One region of the Saccharococcus sp. Marseille-Q5394 genome, then DNA from elsewhere that is predicted to be linked to it. Evidence: riboswitches for the same ligand, from Rfam matches in the RefSeq annotation. Region 1 holds a riboswitch; each other region holds the start of a gene.

Region 1 (5,984 bases):
ATCTGCCACGTGACGATAACGGAGATCGCCTTTGGTTGCATCATTGATATCAATTGATTCGAGATGATCGATTCCGACGACAGGAACGTCTTCCCAGTCAGGCTGCCTGCCGAAAGCGAGCGCGCTCAAAATCATCAGTTTACGGAAAGCATCCGTGCCATCCACATCATCTGCAGGGTCTGCTTCCGCGTAACCATTTTGCTGTGCATGTAACAGTGCTTCTTTGAATGAAGACCCCTCATCGCGCATTTTCGTCAAAATGAAATTTGACGTCCCATTTAAAATGCCTTGGATCCGTTTAATCCGGTCGCCTACCAGCAGATTGGTCACAGTCCGGATGATTGGCACCCCGCCAGCAGTCGTCGCTTCGAACCCGACTTGCACGTTCCGAAATTCGGCATGTTTCCTTAACGCAGGTCCGTGTTTTGCAAACATTTTTTTGTTCGCAGTTATGATGTGGCACCCTTTCTCAATCGCATCCGACAAATACGTATAAGCAGGTTCTTCCCCGACAATCGCTTCAAGAACGATATCGATTTCAGGGTTCCCTAATATATCCTGAATATCATCTGTAAAATTTGCGCCTGTTATCGGCAGGCGTTCTTTCGCCTTGTCTTTTACAAGGATGGATACGACATCAACGGTGAAACCAGTGCTCTTTTTAATTTCTTCCCGCTTCTCTTGCAGGATTCTATAAACACCTTCACCGACCGTACCAAAACCGAGTATGGCCACTTTAATTGACGGCATGAAACCACCCTTTCTGATCTAAAGCGGAGGAGGGCGTTTAGCCCGTGCTCGTAACGCTTCGCTTTTACTCGCAAAAGCCGTTCTATGTGACGGCTTTCGCAGCTAGATGTTAATCATAGCAATAGTTAGCGAACTGCGACAGGCGCCGCTTTCTCAATCGCCTGCTTAAGGTCCGCAATAATATCATCAGTAGACTCCAGTCCGACAGACAGACGGATCAATTCCTCTGGCGTTCCTGTCTTTTTCAAGTCCTCCGCAGACAATTGCTGGTGCGTCGTTGATGCAGGATGGATGATAAGCGATTTTGCATCCCCTACGTTCGCAACATGCGACCATAGCGTAATATTGTCAATCACTCTGCGTCCTGCGTCACGGCCACCTTTAATTCCGAAGACGATGATAGAACCAAACCCGTTCTTCAAATATTTCTTTGCATTTTCATGTGTTGGATGATCTTCAAGACCCGTGTACGTCACCCATTCCACAGACGGATGAGCCTGTAGGAATTCAGCGACTTTCACGGCATTTTCGTTATGGCGTGTCACACGCAAATGGAGCGTCTCCAGCCCTTGAAGGAAGTTGAATGCACTGTCCGGATCCAAGCAAGGCCCGAAGTCGCGGAGCAATTGGACGCGGAGCTTCGTCGCGAATGCAGCTCCCGCCGTGTCAATGCCGTATCGCAAGCCGTTGTACGTTTCATCCGGCTCCGTGAAGCCAGGGAACTTCCCTCTCGTCCAGTCGAATTTCCCTGCGTCGACTACGACGCCGCCGATAGTCGTTCCATGGCCGCCAATCCACTTCGTTGCGGAATGAATGACAACGTCAGCACCAAACTCGATTGGGTTCGATCCGTATGGGGATGCGAATGTGTTATCGATGAGGAATGGGATTTCATTTTCATGCGCAATGTTTGCGACCGCTTCGATATCGAGCACTTGAAGGCTAGGATTTCCGATCGTTTCAGCGAAAATCGCTTTCGTTTTATCTGTAATCGCAGCACGGAAGTTTTCAGGTTCGTCCGCGTCCACGAATTTCACATTGATACCGTAGCGTGGAAGCGTAACGGCGAATAGATTATACGTACCGCCGTAAAGATTGCCGGCAGCGACAATCTCGTCACCCGCACCCGCAATATTGAGAATGGAGAATGCGATTGCTGCCATTCCCGAAGACAGAGCAACTGCAGCAGTTCCACCTTCTAAGAGTGCTACCCTTTCTTCAAAGACAGCAACGGTAGGATTCGTAATTCTTGTATAAATATTGCCTGCTTCTTGCAAGCCGAATAAGTTTTGGGCATGTTCAGTATCACGGAATACGAATGCAGTAGTACGGTGGATTGGCACAGCACGGGAACCTGTAATTGGATCCGGTTTCTGCCCTCCGTGTAAGAGAAGAGTTTCTGGTTGAAGTGGTTTGTTTGTCATTGTCATTACCTCCAGTGGTTTTTTAAGATGAAAATGATGCAGTGCGGAGGCGTTGGGGGTTTTGGGAATAAAAAAATAACCCCTTTCGCTAAGAGAAGGGTTACGCTTTCGCTTATTCCTCCTCTTATCTTTCAGACCGTTTTCACGAATCTGTAGGAAGTAGCACCTTTGCAAGTTCATCACTTGCCGGTTGCCGGGCATCGCAGGGCCTAGTCCCTCCGCCGCTCTTGATAAGAGTTTGGTTATTCAGTTTTTCATCTTGTTGAACAGTATAGGAGACTATTTTTTAAAAGTCAAGGGGTGAATTTATTTTTTTCTGAAACTTGCGCTTTATCTTCGATGTTATAATAGTTGTAGAAGTCGGAATGACGGATTGATGAAGCGGGTGGATACTTTGAGCGCGGGAGTGGCTTCTTAGAGCGCGGATGCAGCCTTTTTGAACGCGCAGCCAGTTGCTTTGGACGCGATTCAGCCAAACTAGAACATCGGTGTATATGACTATATTATTTTTGGGGGATTCTTATGACGTTATGGATTATAGCTATCATAATTTGTGGATATTTGGTCGGCTGCCTTCATGGCTCGACAGTCGCTCGTTGGATTTCGGGGGTTAATTTGAAAGAAACCGGTGTTAAAAATGCCGGAGCGTCGAACGCGATGATCGTTCTTGGAAAACGGTATGGTGCGCTTGTTGCATTGATTGATATTGGCAAAGGCATCTTCGCGGTCATTGCTGTAAGGCTGCTAGCTGGACATTTCGGACTGCCTACGGAATACATCACTTTGTTATTATTCGCTGTCGGAGCTGCTGTTATATTCGGCCATAACTATCCGTTCCATATGAAGTTCAACGGGGGGAAAGGGACAGCAACAGTAATCGGTGTATTATTTGCGATTGACTGGCGGTTCGGACTTGCCGGGTTCATTCTATTCATTCTAGTGGCCATCATATCTGACATTCTTGTCTTTGGCGTTATCATGTTATACATCACTTTATTGGCCATGGCCGTTTGGTTAGATGGATATTGGCCAATAGTAATTGCAACCTTACTTTTCTTGATGGCAATCTGGAAGCATATCGAAAACTTGAAGCGGATTCGCAAAGGGACGGAGCCACGCATTCGCACATCATTCAAGAAAAAACAGAAGCACTCGGAATGAGGCTTCTGTTTTTTCGATGAGATTGCCTTTTATCAATCAAAAATCCAACCAGATCTTCACAGCGGTCCCTAAAATCAAAACTGCCAATATCCCCTGCAATACTTCCGTATTCATCTTCTGTCCTGCTTTTGCCCCGAGTGGCGCGGCGAGGATGCTCGCTACAATCATGACAGCTGCCGGACCGTAAAGCACCTGGTCTGTCACGATCTTCCCTACCGTCGAACCGATCGATGAAATGAATGTAATGGCGAGGGAAGTAGCAATCGTCATGCGTGTCGGGATTTTCAAAACGACAAGCATGATTGGAACTAAAATGAACGCGCCGGCAGCTCCAACAATTCCAGCTGCAATCCCTACGATGAAAGCGAGCACGGCTGCAAGCCATTTATTGAAAACAACCTGATCCGCCGGAATATCATCCAATCCTTTTTTCGGGATGAACATCATGATGGCCGCAATCGTTGCAAGAATTCCGTACACGAGGTTGATGCTTCCTTCAGAAATCAAATTGGAGCCGTAACCCCCGATAAAACTTCCGACCAAAATCGCGCTCCCCATGTATATGATCAGCGTTTTATTGAGATATCCGCCTTTCCGATATACCCATACTCCGGATATAGTCGCGAAGAACACTTGAATTGCACTGATTCCTGAAACTTCGTGCGCAGAGAATGCGGCAATTCCAAGTAATGGCGGAATGTATAATAGCATCGGGTATTTGATGATTGATCCGCCGATTCCGACCATTCCGGAAACGAAGGATCCTACAAATCCGATGAGGAAAATCGTTATTAGAAATGTCATATCCATCGGTATTTACCTCCTAAATCAGGAAAGGGGTATCTGCTCAGATACCCCCTACCCTACAATCAGCCTTTCTTAATCCAGAATGTGAAGACGCCTGTATCTTCTTCTTTTTGATCAACCATTTCATGGCCGCTGGATTTCGCCCATGCTGTCAAATCAGCGACTGAGCCTTTATCAGTTGTGAAGATTTCCAGGATTTCACCCGTCTCCATTTCCTTCATCGTCTTTCTTGCACGTACAACCGGCATTGGGCATGCCAACCCTTTTGCATCTAATACTTTTGTTACGTTCATTTTCATCTTCTCCTTTTTGATTAAATTACCTTACTGCACAACGATTCGGTCCGATTTCCATTTCACGCTGCGTTTCTTCGTTAGGATTGATTTTCCCCATATTCGTTTGACGGATTTCTTGGTACGCGTTTGGTTGAGGAGGCAAGTTTCCTGTCACCATTTGACGGAATTCTTGTTCATCCTCAATATTCAAGCCGTGGTTATTCGCGAACAGCGTTCCTAACTTTTCCGAAACGCTTCCATCTTCATTCAACTCTTCGATAATCATGAAGTGCGCGGGAAGTACGAGTAGATCTTCCGCCAACTCACGATAACGGCTATACAATGTTTCCCGCAGATCGCCGACCCAGTCCTCCGCCAAACCCGCGAGGTCTGGGCGACCGATGGAGTCGATGAATAAAATATCTCCTGACAATAAATAAGCATCGTCTACGATAAACGAAGTGGAACCGATCGTATGACCTGGTGAATAAAGCGCTTGAATATCGATTTTCGATGTTCCCACTGTGATCACCCGGCCGCCTTCCAACGGTTCGTAATCAAACGTCACTTCTGTTGCATCTTTCGTCGGCAGCCAGTACGTTCCATTCACGGCTTCCGCAATTTTTTTACCACCGGAAATATGGTCCGCATGCAGATGTGTATCGAGTACATTCGTAATCTTTACGTTCAATTGTTTAGCGAAATCAAGGAAGACATCGGTCATTCTTGTTGCATCCACAATGACCGCTTCTCCGTTCGACACAATCATATAAGAGAGGCAGCCTTTTCCGATCCGGACGAATTGATAAATCGCGCCGCCATCCTTCAAGTCACCGACTTTCACCGGCTCCAAATGTTCGCTCCATGCTTTCATGCCGCCTTGCAAGTAGTGAACGTCACGACCATCCTCAGCAAGCATTTCCGCGACAAAAATCGAAGAACCTTCCTTCGCACAGACGACAACAACCTCTTTATCAGTCGGAATTTGATCGAGGATTTCCTCTACGCCATCGAGTAAATCGAAATAAGGGCTATTCAAATAGTGAATGTTCTCCCCTTCAATTTTCCAATCCGCAAACGCATCTTCATTACGGACATCCAAAATGAAGAACTTTTCTTTATTAATCACTTTCTTTGCGACTTCTCCAGCTGTCATCGGTGTAACTGCACTGCCCTCCAATTTGCCCCCAGGGGTATTATTTTTTGTAAATAAATCCTCTGTCGGGCCTTCCCAAGCCAACATGCCGCCTGCCATATTAACTACTTTGTATCCGTAACTTTCAAGGAAGTTCGTCGCCTGTCCGCTACGTCCTCCCGACCGGCAAACCATTGTGTATTCTTTTGTTTTATCCAATTCATTCATACGGAACTCCAATAATCCAAGGGGGATATTAATGGAACCAGGAATTTTTCCTTCAGCGACTTCATCCACTTCACGGACATCTATAAGAGTAAGCGGCTGTCCCGCGGATAGTTTTGCTTCGATTTCTTTTGCTGTTACTTCATTCATTGTTATTTCCTCCTTTTTTAAATAAATAAATTCACATTTCCATCTTGTGCATCAGCC
Region 2 (5,984 bases), on a different contig from region 1:
GAAGTGAAGCCGCTAAGGAAGTGATACATCGCTTGTTCCTTCGTCAATTTAGAGATTGGAGGCAATACCCCGAATGCATCCGCAGTCAAGAAGATGATTGTTTTTGGATGTCCCGCCGCCGAAGGCACTGCGATGTTGTCGATATAATGAATTGGATATGCTGCACGCGTGTTTTCAGTCAATGAATTATTATCATAATCTGGCTTGCGCGTCTTTTCATCCAAAACGACGTTTTCCAAGACCGAACCGAAACGGATCGCTCCGTAAATTTCAGGTTCTTTCTCTTGTGAAAGATTGATCGTTTTTGCATAGCAGCCGCCTTCGATATTGAATACACCGTTTTCGGACCAGCCGTGCTCGTCATCACCGATCAGCTTGCGGTCAGCATCTGCGGAAAGCGTCGTTTTTCCTGTGCCGGAAAGGCCGAAGAACAAAGCGACATCCCCTTCTTCACCAACGTTAGCTGAGCAGTGCATTGGAAGAATTCCTCGCTCAGGAAGCAAGTAGTTCATGACGGAGAAAATGGATTTTTTCATTTCTCCTGCATATTCCGTACCGCCGATCAACACAATGCGCTTTTCAAGTGATACAATGATGAAGGTTTCGGATTTCGTTCCGTCCACTTTAGGATCAGCCTTGAACGTCGGAGCAGCAATAACTGTGAATTGTGCTTCATGCGTTTTCAACTCTTCTGCAGTAGGGCGGATGAAGAGATTATGGACAAATAGGTTTTGCCATGCAAATTCGTTAATGACTTGGATGGATAGCTGAGAGTTTTTATCAGCTCCTGCAAAGCCTTTGAATACGAAGAGTTCTTCCTTCGCTTTTAAGTGGGTAAGAACTTTATTATATAATGAATCAAAGATCTCAGATGAAATCGGTCGGTTCACTTTGCCCCAGTCGATTTTGTCTTTTGAAGAGTCTTCTTCGACAATGTATTTGTCCTGAGGAGAACGACCAGTATACTTTCCTGTCTCGGCAGTAAGGGCGCCGTCTGCGGAAAGTTTCGCTTCTCCACGGGAAGTAGCTTTTTCAACCAGTTCCGCCACTGAAGGCTGTATGTTTACGTTGTTGCCTGAAAGTAACTCGTGTAATCCGTTTTCAATTTTAGCTGAAATCATTTTTTGGTACCGTCCTTTGCATGTAATCCCATTAGATGGGTATCATCACATTTCGTAAATAGTATAACACATTTAGAATAATAATCTATACTAATGAAAAACTCAAGTATATATGTGTAAAAATGTTTGACAAAGTGCATACTTTTTCGTAGGATTGTTTATTGAACGGATACTCTTATCCCGAGCTGGCGGAGGGACAGGCCCTATGAAGCCCGGCAACCTGCGTGGACCTTTAGTGGCCGCGAGAAGGTGCCAAACCTGGAGCAAGGTTGAATTCCTTGGACGATAAGAGTGAAAGGTGCTGCTATTGAAATTATGCCTTTCCTCATGTGTATTTACGTGAGAGAAGGGCTTTTTTATTGATTCTAACAGGCCCTTAATCCTTGTGTATGTTGACGTCGACTCTCTAGGCGCTGAACTTACTGGGACAATTAGAGTACCGTATCAATATTTGCAAGACGTTAAGGAGGAAACCACAATGACAAATCGCCGATTATTCACTTCTGAATCGGTAACAGAAGGACATCCGGACAAAATGTGCGATCAGATTTCCGACGCTATATTGGATGCCATTTTAGAGGAAGACCCGAATGCACGCGTAGCCTGTGAAACGACAATCACAACAGGACTCGTACTCGTCATCGGGGAAATCACGACAACAACGTATGTAGACATCCCGAAAGTCGTACGGGATACAGTGAAGGAAATCGGCTATACACGCGCGAAATTCGGCTTCGACTGGGAGACGTCATCCGTATTGACATCCATCGATGAACAGTCCCCAGATATCGCTGCGAGTGTCGACCAGGCACTGGAAGCACGCGAAGGGACAATGAGTGATGAAGAGCTTGAAGCAATCGGAGCGGGTGACCAAGGGCTTATGTTCGGTTACGCTTGCAATGAAACACCTGAGTTAATGCCGATGCCAATTAGCTTATCCCATAAGCTTTCACGCAGACTTGCTGAAGTAAGGAAAGACGACACACTTGACTATTTGCGTCCTGACGGAAAAACACAAGTTACGGTGGAATACGATGAGGATAATAAACCGGTACGGATTGACACCATTGTCATTTCCACTCAACACCATCCTGATATCACTTTGGAGCAAATTCAAAATGACATAAAGGAACATGTAATTTATCCGGTCGTTCCTTCCGAGCTATTGGATGAAGAGACAAAATACTTCATCAACCCATCTGGCCGTTTCGTTATCGGAGGTCCACAAGGGGATGCCGGCTTGACGGGTAGAAAGATTATCGTCGATACATACGGCGGCTATGCGCGTCATGGCGGCGGTGCGTTTTCCGGTAAAGATGCGACAAAAGTCGACCGGTCGGCATCATACGCTGCACGTTATGTAGCGAAGAACATCGTTGCTGCTGGTCTCGCAGATCGTTGTGAAGTCCAGCTTGCATATGCAATCGGTGTTGCAAAACCGGTATCGATTTCTATCGATACATTCGGAACAGGCAAAGTCGAGGAAAGCAAGCTTGTGGAAATTGTGCGCGAGCTGTTCGATCTACGCCCGGCAGGCATTATTAAGATGCTCGACCTGCGCCGTCCAATTTATAAGCAGACTGCGGCATACGGACATTTCGGACGTACCGACGTTGAACTCCCTTGGGAGCAGACGGACAAAGCAGCTGAATTGATTGAAAAAGCTGGAATGACTGTTTAATAATTGAAATATGGAAGCAAAGGAGAAATCCTTGCTTCCTTTTTTATTGTAGAATGAGAAGTTTTTGGGGAGAACGAGAACTATTTGCCGTGGAATGAGAAGTTATTGGCGGAAAACGAGAACTCTTTCGAGAAGAACGAGAAGTTAGCGGGGGAGAACGAGAACTCAGAGAATGGTGGATACAAAGGGAACCTAACTAGATTCATAGCGTTTATATTATAGCAAGAAAAGTGAGGCAGGCGATTCCAAAATGGCGTTCAGCTTATTATTAATTGTGGCTCTCATAGGTATAGTGGCTTTTGTTGCGTTGGTGAGTATTATCATCTTAGTCGTTTCTAAAAATAAATAAAGGTGCCGCTCGACATCGAGCAGCACCAATTTTATTTCTCCATTTCCTTATAAACCTGTCCTTTTTCAACATAGCTGTTCAAGATACGATCCATATCTGCACGGTCCTCGTCATTCAACTCGCGGACCACTTTTGCGGGTGAACCGAGAGCGAGGCAGCCAGGCGGAATTTTCTTACCGGGCGGGACAAGGCTGCCCGCGCCGATGAACGCTCCCTCACCGATTTCCGCACCATCCAAAATGATCGAGCCCATTCCGATGAGCGCACCTTTACGTACAACACAACTATGTAAGAGTGCCTTATGGCCAACTGTCACGTCGTCCTCAATTACTAACGTCTTTCCAGGGCTTTGATGCAAACAGCTTAAATCTTGGATGCTGACCCGTTCACCGATTATCGTCGGGGCGACATCTCCCCTAATGACGGTATTGAACCAGATGGAACTGTCTGCCCCGATTGTTACATCGCCCGTAATCGTCACATAATCCGCGACATAGACAGATGGATCGATTTGCGGCGTCTTTCCGTTGTATGAATAAATCATGAAACGTCTCCTCTTTTCTTAAAATCATGTATAATTTATCGTAACATAAAATTTTCATTTACATAAAGGGGAGGTGAGTCCATGTGGAAATGGGAAGCGGAAGGACAGCCGAAAGCAGTGATTGTGATTGTCCATAATGCTTACGAACATCATCGTAGGTATGCGTGGCTCATTCAAAAGCTGCGGAACGGCGGTTTCCATGTCGTAACAAGCGACTTGCCGGGGCATGGTTCTGAAAGCGGAAGAAGAACCCATGATGAACCGTTCGAGTCGTATGTGGACCATGTGAAGAAAATGATCGACATTGCGCTAGAGGATAACTTGCCGTTATTCGTGCTTGGCCACGGACTTGGCGCCACGATTGTCATGCATATCCTGCAACGTGAAAAGCTGGAGTGCGCAGGCTTTGTGTTCAGCTCCCCTTGGCTCTCCTTGAAGCACCAACCCTCCAAGTTTTCAGGAGTGCTGACGAAGCTTTCAAGTTCCATGAAATTGAATCATGACATTACAATTGAATTACTGACGCAGAACTATGACATGTACATAGAGTTCCAGAACGATCGGGATTATAGCTCCGCGATCGTCGCGTCTTGGTATCGTGAGCTGCATGCTATGATGAAATCGATCATATATCATGAAGAAAGTATATTCGATACACCTGTCCTGATTCACACGGGAGAACATGATAAAATCACTGATACTTCATTTGCAAAAAGATGGCTGTTGAACCAGCATCTATCGGAATTTCAATACAAGGAATGGAAAAGACTGTACCATGATCTTTATCAAGAACCTGAGAGAGAGGAAGTATATTTGTACATTGAATCATTCATGAACAATGTCCTTCGCTCACTCGGTTATATTGTATAACTCAAAACCATAAAGGGGAGTGGTTATTTTGACGGTTATCGGGTTTGTCAGGCACGGCGTTACGGCGTGGAATAAGGAAGGAAGAGCGCAAGGCAATTCGGACGTGCCTTTGGACGATGAAGGAATCGAAATGGCGAAGAGTGTGGCCGAAAGATTGTCCAAGGAGCAGTGGGATGTCATTTACACAAGCCATTTAATCAGAGCAAAGAAGACGGCAGAAATTATTGCGGAACAAATGCCTGATGTTGAGCTTGTGGAGGATGCCCGATTACGTGAATTCAGCGGTGGGCTAATTGAGGGGACGACCGAGGCGGAGCGCATCGAGAAGTGGGGGAAGGATTGGAAAGAACAGGACATGGGCTTTGAACCGCATGAATCCATCGTTTTCCGCGGAATGGAATCCATTGCGGACATCAAAAACAAGCATGCAGGCAAACGGGTATTGGTCGTCAGCCATGGTGGATTAATCAAAAGGCTTTTAAATGAGCTGATTACGGATACGATATATGAAACGCATCTGGACAACACCTCACTGACAATCGTCGAACTGAATGACGACAAAAATCTTTGCCAACTATTCAACTGCACTGCCCATTTGCAACAGAAGGTTGAGTCTTAATCAAAGCACATCAGGTTCTTTGAAAATAAACCATTCATACCTTCACTGGTCTATACTATATACTAAATAAATAGTGAAATCGGGGGCTTTCATATGAAAAAAGAAACCACTACTGAAATCTTGTCTTGGATAAAAGCCATTGTAGTCGCTTGCGTACTCGTATACGCGATCAGGCACTTCCTATTTTCACCGGTCATTGTATCCGGTCAATCGATGGAGCCGACATTCGAATCGGAAAACCGAGTCATCATTTCAAAAATCCACAAGCTAGATCATTTTGATTTGGTCGTCTTCCATGCACCGGGATCGCAAGAGGATTATATTAAACGGGTGATCGGCTTGCCGGGCGACACGGTTGTCATGAAGGACGACAAGCTCTTCATCAACGGAATAGAGTATGAAGAAAACTATATTCAAGAGAATAAGGAAAGACTTTTCGAGGATCAAAAATTAACGGAGGACTTTGAAGTTACCGTCCCGGATGGGCAGCTTTTTGTGTTGGGTGATAATCGCAGGAACAGCACTGATAGCCGCATAATTGGCTGTATCGATCAAGATTCTGTTGTCGGCAAGGTCGGCTTCAGATTTTATCCACTCAACTCAATCGGCATTCCAAAGTAAATGATGAGTAACACTCCTTCTTTCGGGTATTCCTATATATAGACTACCTATAAAGGAGCGATGACAATGTCCAAAGAAAATATGAAAAAAGAAACCGGCAACAGAGAACATACGAACAGGGCCCAATTGGCGGGAACCGAGTATACTGATGAACAACGGCATACGAACGAAGTCGCCTC
Region 3 (5,984 bases), on a different contig from region 1:
ACAAAAACTAGATGAAAAGGAGTGTTTCCGATGATTAATGTAGGGCTGCAACGGAAAGTATTGATGATGGTGTCTCTGGATAGTGGGTAGCGATGTTCCCCGCAAGTGAATTGATTCAACTAAAAAATAAAGGAGGAAAAGCAAAATGATTATTCAAAACGCGAGACATGAAGAGCATGAACGAATAAATAAAACAAAATTGATGGAGTGGGAATCTCCAAAATGGTTAGATGATAACGGCGGCACGATAGGTGAACGTCGACTGTAATCTCGTTTAAGGTCCCTCTCCAAGAGGAGAATATATATGTATACAATTGATAGAGAAGTAGTTCAACGACATATGGAAGATATGCGGCAGGAAGTCGAACAGTTCCGCATGGAGCAAAAAGCGCTCAAACGCAAAAAGAAAGAGCGGAAAAACGTTCCATTCTGGACGATTTTCTTCTGCTTCTTCAATTAAAAGATGGAGCGTTCCCTAAGCAAATAGGGGAACGTTCTTTTCTTATGAGCAGATTTATACGAAAAGTATCTTGAATGTGAGATAATTACCAGGTCAATAAATGATGCCCCAGTTTTATAGGGGAACGCATACCTTCCTATAGAGAGGCAATGCTAAGATAAAAAGAGAAGGAGTCCAACAACATGACTATATCAGTAAAAGCGATTATCGGCAGCACAAGCTCGTCTTCATACAACTTGAAAGTGGTTGAATATTTGAGGAAGAAATATGCAGATAAACTTACTATTACACCTGTATTCATTAATGATGTCGAAATGTTTTCTGTTGATATAGAAGGCAATCCGTCAGAAAACGTTACAGATTTCCTGGATAACGTTCGGGATTCCGATGCGGTCCTATTTGCAGTGCCTGAATACAACTTCTCCATTCCAGGAGTAATGAAAAACGCTGTCGACTGGCTGTCGAGAAGCAATTTCGCAATTAAAGACAAGCCTGCTTTCATGATCGGTGCTTCAATGGGTGTGATGGGAAGTGTCCGTGCTCAACTGCATTTACGTGAGATTTTGACGAACCCGATGCTTTCTCCTGCGCTCTTGCCAAACAATGAAGTATATATCGGTTCCGTCCATGAGAAAATGGACGAAACGGGTCAATTGACAGACCAAGCGACGATTGATTTCTTGGATAAAGTCGTTAACAACTTCATCGATTTTTATTCGCAAAGAAAAGAGTTAGCTGAAATCTCTAAATAATAAAAGGACCGTCTCGTTCACCGAGACGGCCTTTTTTATTATTGACTGACAGCCGTCGTTTCTGCCGCTGCATTGATGGCTTGCTTAAGATCGGCGATCAAGTCTTCGGCTTCCTCGAGTCCGACCGAGAAACGCAATAACCGTTTATCGACACCGCGCCTTTCCCGTTCTTCCTCAGGGATTTCTGCATGGGTCTGCGTCGTCGGATACGTGATCAAACTTTCCACTCCTCCGAGACTTTCGGCAAATGTGATGAGCTTCAAGTTTTGCAATAGCGGATCGACCCATTCGCTTTCCCGTACCCTGAATGAAATCATGCCGCCTTTTCCTGCATAGAGGACGTCATCGACAAGCGGTTCGTTTTTTAAATAAGAGACGAGTTCCTTCGCATTGGCATCATGCTGTTTCATGCGCACATGCAACGTCTTCAATCCGCGGATGACGAGCCAGGAGTCGAACGGGGAAAGCGTCGCGCCGATCGCATTATGATTTTCGCCTAGACGGTTGCACAGCTCTTCTCCCTTGGCGACGACTAGCCCGGCAAGCACATCATTATGACCGCCGATATATTTCGTCGCGCTATGGATGACGATATCTGCCCCGAGCTCAATCGGGCGTTGGTAGTACGGAGTCAAAAATGTATTATCGACGATGACAAGCAAGTTGTGCTTTCTCGCAATCTCTACATACTGTTCGATATTGATTTCCAGCATCAGCGGGTTCGTCGGTGTTTCGATGAAGATCGCCTTCGTGTTTTCGGTGATCAGCTTTTCCGTTTCCTCGACGTTATCAAAAGAAGAATACGACGTCCGGACGTTATACAGATCTGCGTAATGGTCAAACAATCGGAATGTGCCACCGTATAGGTCGTCAGGAGCAATCAATTCATCTCCCGATTTGAACAGCGAAAGGAAGAGCTGAATCGCTGCCATGCCCGAGCTGCACGCGTAGCCGCGGTCGCCGTTTTCCAAATTGGCGATGCCTTCCTCGAGGATCGTCCGTGTCGGATTTTTTGTCCGTGTATAATCGTAACCGGTTGATAGACCCAATCCATCATGCTTGTACGCTGTTGAAAAATGTAGGGGAGGATTGACCGCCCCGGTTCTCGGATCGCTCTGGTTTCCTATTTGCACCAATTTTGTGTTAATGCTCTGCTTTGTCAAGTTGCCCATCTCCTTTGCCTAGTAAAAAAGAGGCCTCTCCAATTAAGAAGAGGGCCTCCAACATCGTTGAAATCAATCTTCTTATCTTCAAGGCGCAGTTCGCCTTTTGGAATTAGCACCATACCAAAATCGGGCTGGTTGCTGAGACTTCATCGGGCCAATCCCTCCGTCTCTCGTGATAAGAATCAAAATATGTAATTGTTAGAAAAAACATTTATCTAAAGTTATCATGCATCCAGACGGATTGCAAGAAGTTTCGGAAATGAATGTCCGTGACCTTTTGCTATAATGGGTGCATGTTGAATGATGAGGAGGATTTCCATTGGCTTGGCTTTATGTTTTATTGGCGGCGATCGTCGAGATCTTTTGGGTGATCGGACTTCGGTATTCCGATTCGGTACTCGAGTGGGCAGGGACTATCGTTGCAATCGTCATTAGCTTCTACGCAATTATAAAGGCATGCGAGACGTTGCCATCCGGGACGGTGTATGCAGTCTTCACCGGTTCCGGAGCGGCGGCGATCGTTCTAATCGATTTCCTGTTTTTCAATGCGGAGTTTTCCATCGCTAAAGTGATCTTCATCGCGATTATCATCGTGGGAGTTATCGGGATAAAAATGACGACGGCTGCATCCGGTGAAGCAACGGAAGGGGGCGATTGAGATATGGCGTGGATATATTTAGTCATCGCAAGTTTAGGGGAGATTTTCGGCGTCATGGCCATTAATCTTTATTTGCAGAAAAGATCATGGCCCCGCCTGCTGCTCATCGTCGGGACGTTTTCGGTCGGTTTTATATTTCTGTCCCTCGCAATGCGCGACATTCCGATGGGGACTGCGTATGCGATTTGGACGGGACTCGGTGCGGCGGGTGCCGTCCTTATGGGCATCCTGTTTTTCAAGGAAGCAGCCGGGTGGAAACGGATGCTATTCCTTTGCTTGATCATCGGAGGGGCGGTCGGACTGAAGGTATTTGGATGAAGGGGGGAGCGCCATGGCGAAACAATATGATTTTACGGAAGGCCCGCTTGCAAAGCAGCTTATTTTTTATTCAGCACCGATCATTCTCACGAACCTTTTGCAAGTGTCCTACCAATTTATCGACAGCTTATGGGTCGGAAACCTTATCGGTGCCGACGCGCTTGGCGCAGTTGCGATTTCGGGTACTGTCGTGTTTACCGTCCTCTCTTTTGTCATCGGCCTGAATAATGCGGCGCTGACAATCCTCTCCCAGCAGAAGGGGAGGGGGAGCGAGGCAGGCTTGCGTAATTATTTGAACGCATTCGTCGTTTTATTGACGATCATGTCTGTTGTGTTAAGTTTTGCGGGCTTCTTTTTAGCGAAGCCGATTTTGGCATTGCTTGGAACGCCCGACTCGATGATTGAAATGGCAACGTCCTATTTGCGTGTCAATTTTTTCGGGATTCTGTTTCTGTTCGGATATAACTTCATCAACACCGTGTTCCGGTCTGTCGGCGACTCAAAGACGCCAATCTATTTCGTTTTGACGGCCGTCCTGCTAAACACGGTACTTGATCCGATTTTCATTGCCGTCTTCGGATGGGGCGTCCAAGGAGCTGCGGTTGCGACAATCGTATCCCAAGGGGTTGCATTTGCGACTGGCGCAATTTATTCCGTTCGCAAAAAGCTCGTGCCGTTTTCAAAGCCGCATCTGCCGGCTAAGCGTGAAGTGCTTGATATACTGAAATTGGGCATTCCGGCGGGTTTGCAAATGAGCGTCATTTCGGCAGGCGTCATGGCGATCATGAGTGTCGTCGCTTCTTTCGGCCCTGCGGTAGTTGCGGGGTACGGGGCTGCGCAGCGGCTTGATAGTCTGATCATGCTGCCGGCGCAAGCGATCGGAACGGCAGTGAATAGTATGGCAGGACAAAACATCGGTGCGGGGAAGTGGAACCGTGTCCACAGGATTACGTTCATCGGCTTTCTATATAATCTTGGCATTATGTTTGCCATCGCCGGAATTGTCTACGCTTTTGCGGGGGCCGGTATCCGACTTTTCATTTCCGAAGCGGAAGCTGTCCGTTTTGGTGCGGACTATTTGAAGATGATAGCATTTTTCTATCCTTTTTTAGGCATCAATTTCGTACTCAATGGCGCTGTCCGGGCATCGGGGGCAATGTTCCAAGTGCTTGTGCTCAATATCATTTCGTTTTGGATATTACGTTACCCCGTTACGTACTTCCTGTCTGGCTTCATGGGAGATAAGGGGATTGCCCTCGGAATCGGTGTCAGTTTCGTCATTAGCAGCATCATCGCATTCCTGTATTACCGGTTCGGAAAGTGGAAACAAGCCGATATTTTTGGAGAATGAGGCAATTTAGGCGCATGTTATTTATAATGAAAACAAGGGTAAATAGTGTATACTGAAACTATCAGAAGATGCGGAAGAAGGAGATTTGACATGACTTCGAAATATGCTGACGACAGTTTGGCGCTACATACAGATCTTTATCAAATCAACATGATGGAATCGTATTGGGCGGATGGCATTCATGAACGGAAAGCGGTATTTGAGCTGTACTTCAGAAACCTTCCGTTCGGTAATGGCTATGCGATTTTTGCGGGACTTGAGCGGATCCTTGATTACTTAAAGGATTTTCAATTCAGTGAGAGCGACCTGACCTATTTACGGGAAGAGCTCGGCTATAGAGAGGATTTCCTATCTTATTTGAAAGACATCCGTTTTACGGGGGATGTTTATTCGATGAAGGAAGGGGAACTTGTATTTGCAAACGAACCGATCCTGCGAGTGGAATCGACGTTGGCGGAAGCCCAGCTCATCGAGACGGCACTGCTCAATATCGTCAACTTCCAAACGCTCATCGCAACAAAGGCGAGCCGTATTAAGCAAGTCGTCAAAGATGAAGTCGTCATGGAGTTCGGAAGCAGACGGGCTCACGAAATGGATGCTGCAATCTGGGGAGCGCGTGCCGCTGTCATCGGAGGAGTGGAAGCAACAAGCAACGTCCGTGCCGGCAAACGCTTCGGCATCCCGGTTGCGGGAACGCATGCCCATTCATTGGTCCAGGCCTATCAAAGCGAATACGAAGCGTTCCACTCGTACGCGAGACGGCATAAGGACTGTGTATTCCTCGTTGATACGTACAATACGCTGAAAATCGGCATCCCGACGGCCATTCAGGTCGCGAAGGAGCTCGGCGATAAAATCAATTTCATCGGTATCCGCCTCGACAGCGGCGATATTGCATTCCTGTCGAAGGAAGCCCGGAAAATGCTAGATGCAGCAGGATTCCACGACGCGAAAATCGTCGTCTCGAACGATTTGGACGAGTACACGATCTTGAACTTGAAAGCGCAAGGGGCGAAGGTCGATGTATGGGGGATCGGCACGAAGCTGATCACCGCTTACGATCAACCGGCTCTCGGCGCGGTATATAAAATCGTTGCCATTGAGAATGAAAACGGTGAAATGGAAGATACGATTAAAATTTCGTCCAATGTCGAGAAAGTGACGACGCCTGGCCAAAAGAAGCTCTATCGGATCATCGACAGGGAAAACGGCAAGGCGGAAGGCGATTACATCACGATGTACGACGAAGACCCGACAGTGGAAAAAAGGATAAAAATGT

The links. A riboswitch is a leader RNA that binds a small molecule or an ion and turns the genes downstream of it on or off. The one in region 1 is predicted to bind S-adenosylmethionine.
Region 2: it holds a riboswitch for S-adenosylmethionine, as region 1 does, so the genes downstream of both, metK (methionine adenosyltransferase) here and OC538_RS09830 (O-acetylhomoserine aminocarboxypropyltransferase/cysteine synthase family protein) in region 1, are expected to answer to the same signal.
Region 3: it holds a riboswitch for S-adenosylmethionine, as region 1 does, so the genes downstream of both, OC538_RS15020 (methionine biosynthesis PLP-dependent protein) here and OC538_RS09830 (O-acetylhomoserine aminocarboxypropyltransferase/cysteine synthase family protein) in region 1, are expected to answer to the same signal.

Annotation. Positions count from the first base shown of each region.
Region 1 is NZ_CAMPPQ010000001.1:2,044,139-2,050,122, forward strand. Features, by position in the region: gene OC538_RS09825 (homoserine dehydrogenase) at 1-750, opposite strand, end outside; gene OC538_RS09830 (O-acetylhomoserine aminocarboxypropyltransferase/cysteine synthase family protein) at 876-2,174, opposite strand; SAM riboswitch class I at 2,296-2,411, opposite strand; gene OC538_RS09835 (glycerol-3-phosphate acyltransferase) at 2,697-3,335, shown strand; gene OC538_RS09840 (sulfite exporter TauE/SafE family protein) at 3,372-4,145, opposite strand; gene OC538_RS09845 (sulfurtransferase TusA family protein) at 4,205-4,435, opposite strand; gene OC538_RS09850 (MBL fold metallo-hydrolase) at 4,461-5,573, opposite strand; partial or broken gene OC538_RS09855 (rhodanese-like domain-containing protein) at 5,658-5,927, opposite strand; gene OC538_RS09860 (DsrE/DsrF/DrsH-like family protein) at 5,945-5,984, opposite strand, start outside.
Region 2 is NZ_CAMPPQ010000002.1:1,314,030-1,320,013, forward strand. Features, by position in the region: gene pckA (phosphoenolpyruvate carboxykinase (ATP)) at 1-1,121, opposite strand, end outside; SAM riboswitch class I at 1,294-1,413, shown strand; gene metK (methionine adenosyltransferase) at 1,600-2,802, shown strand; gene OC538_RS17295 (gamma carbonic anhydrase family protein) at 3,183-3,695, opposite strand; gene OC538_RS17300 (alpha/beta hydrolase) at 3,777-4,565, shown strand; gene OC538_RS17305 (histidine phosphatase family protein) at 4,585-5,184, shown strand; gene lepB (signal peptidase I) at 5,278-5,805, shown strand; gene OC538_RS17315 (hypothetical protein) at 5,872-5,984, shown strand, end outside.
Region 3 is NZ_CAMPPQ010000002.1:871,953-877,936, forward strand. Features, by position in the region: gene OC538_RS15005 (hypothetical protein) at 146-268, shown strand; gene OC538_RS15010 (hypothetical protein) at 305-460, shown strand; gene OC538_RS15015 (NADPH-dependent FMN reductase) at 643-1,212, shown strand; gene OC538_RS15020 (methionine biosynthesis PLP-dependent protein) at 1,251-2,375, opposite strand; SAM riboswitch class I at 2,454-2,560, opposite strand; gene OC538_RS15025 (DMT family transporter) at 2,698-3,036, shown strand; gene OC538_RS15030 (DMT family transporter) at 3,040-3,354, shown strand; gene OC538_RS15035 (MATE family efflux transporter) at 3,368-4,705, shown strand; gene OC538_RS15040 (nicotinate phosphoribosyltransferase) at 4,796-5,984, shown strand, end outside.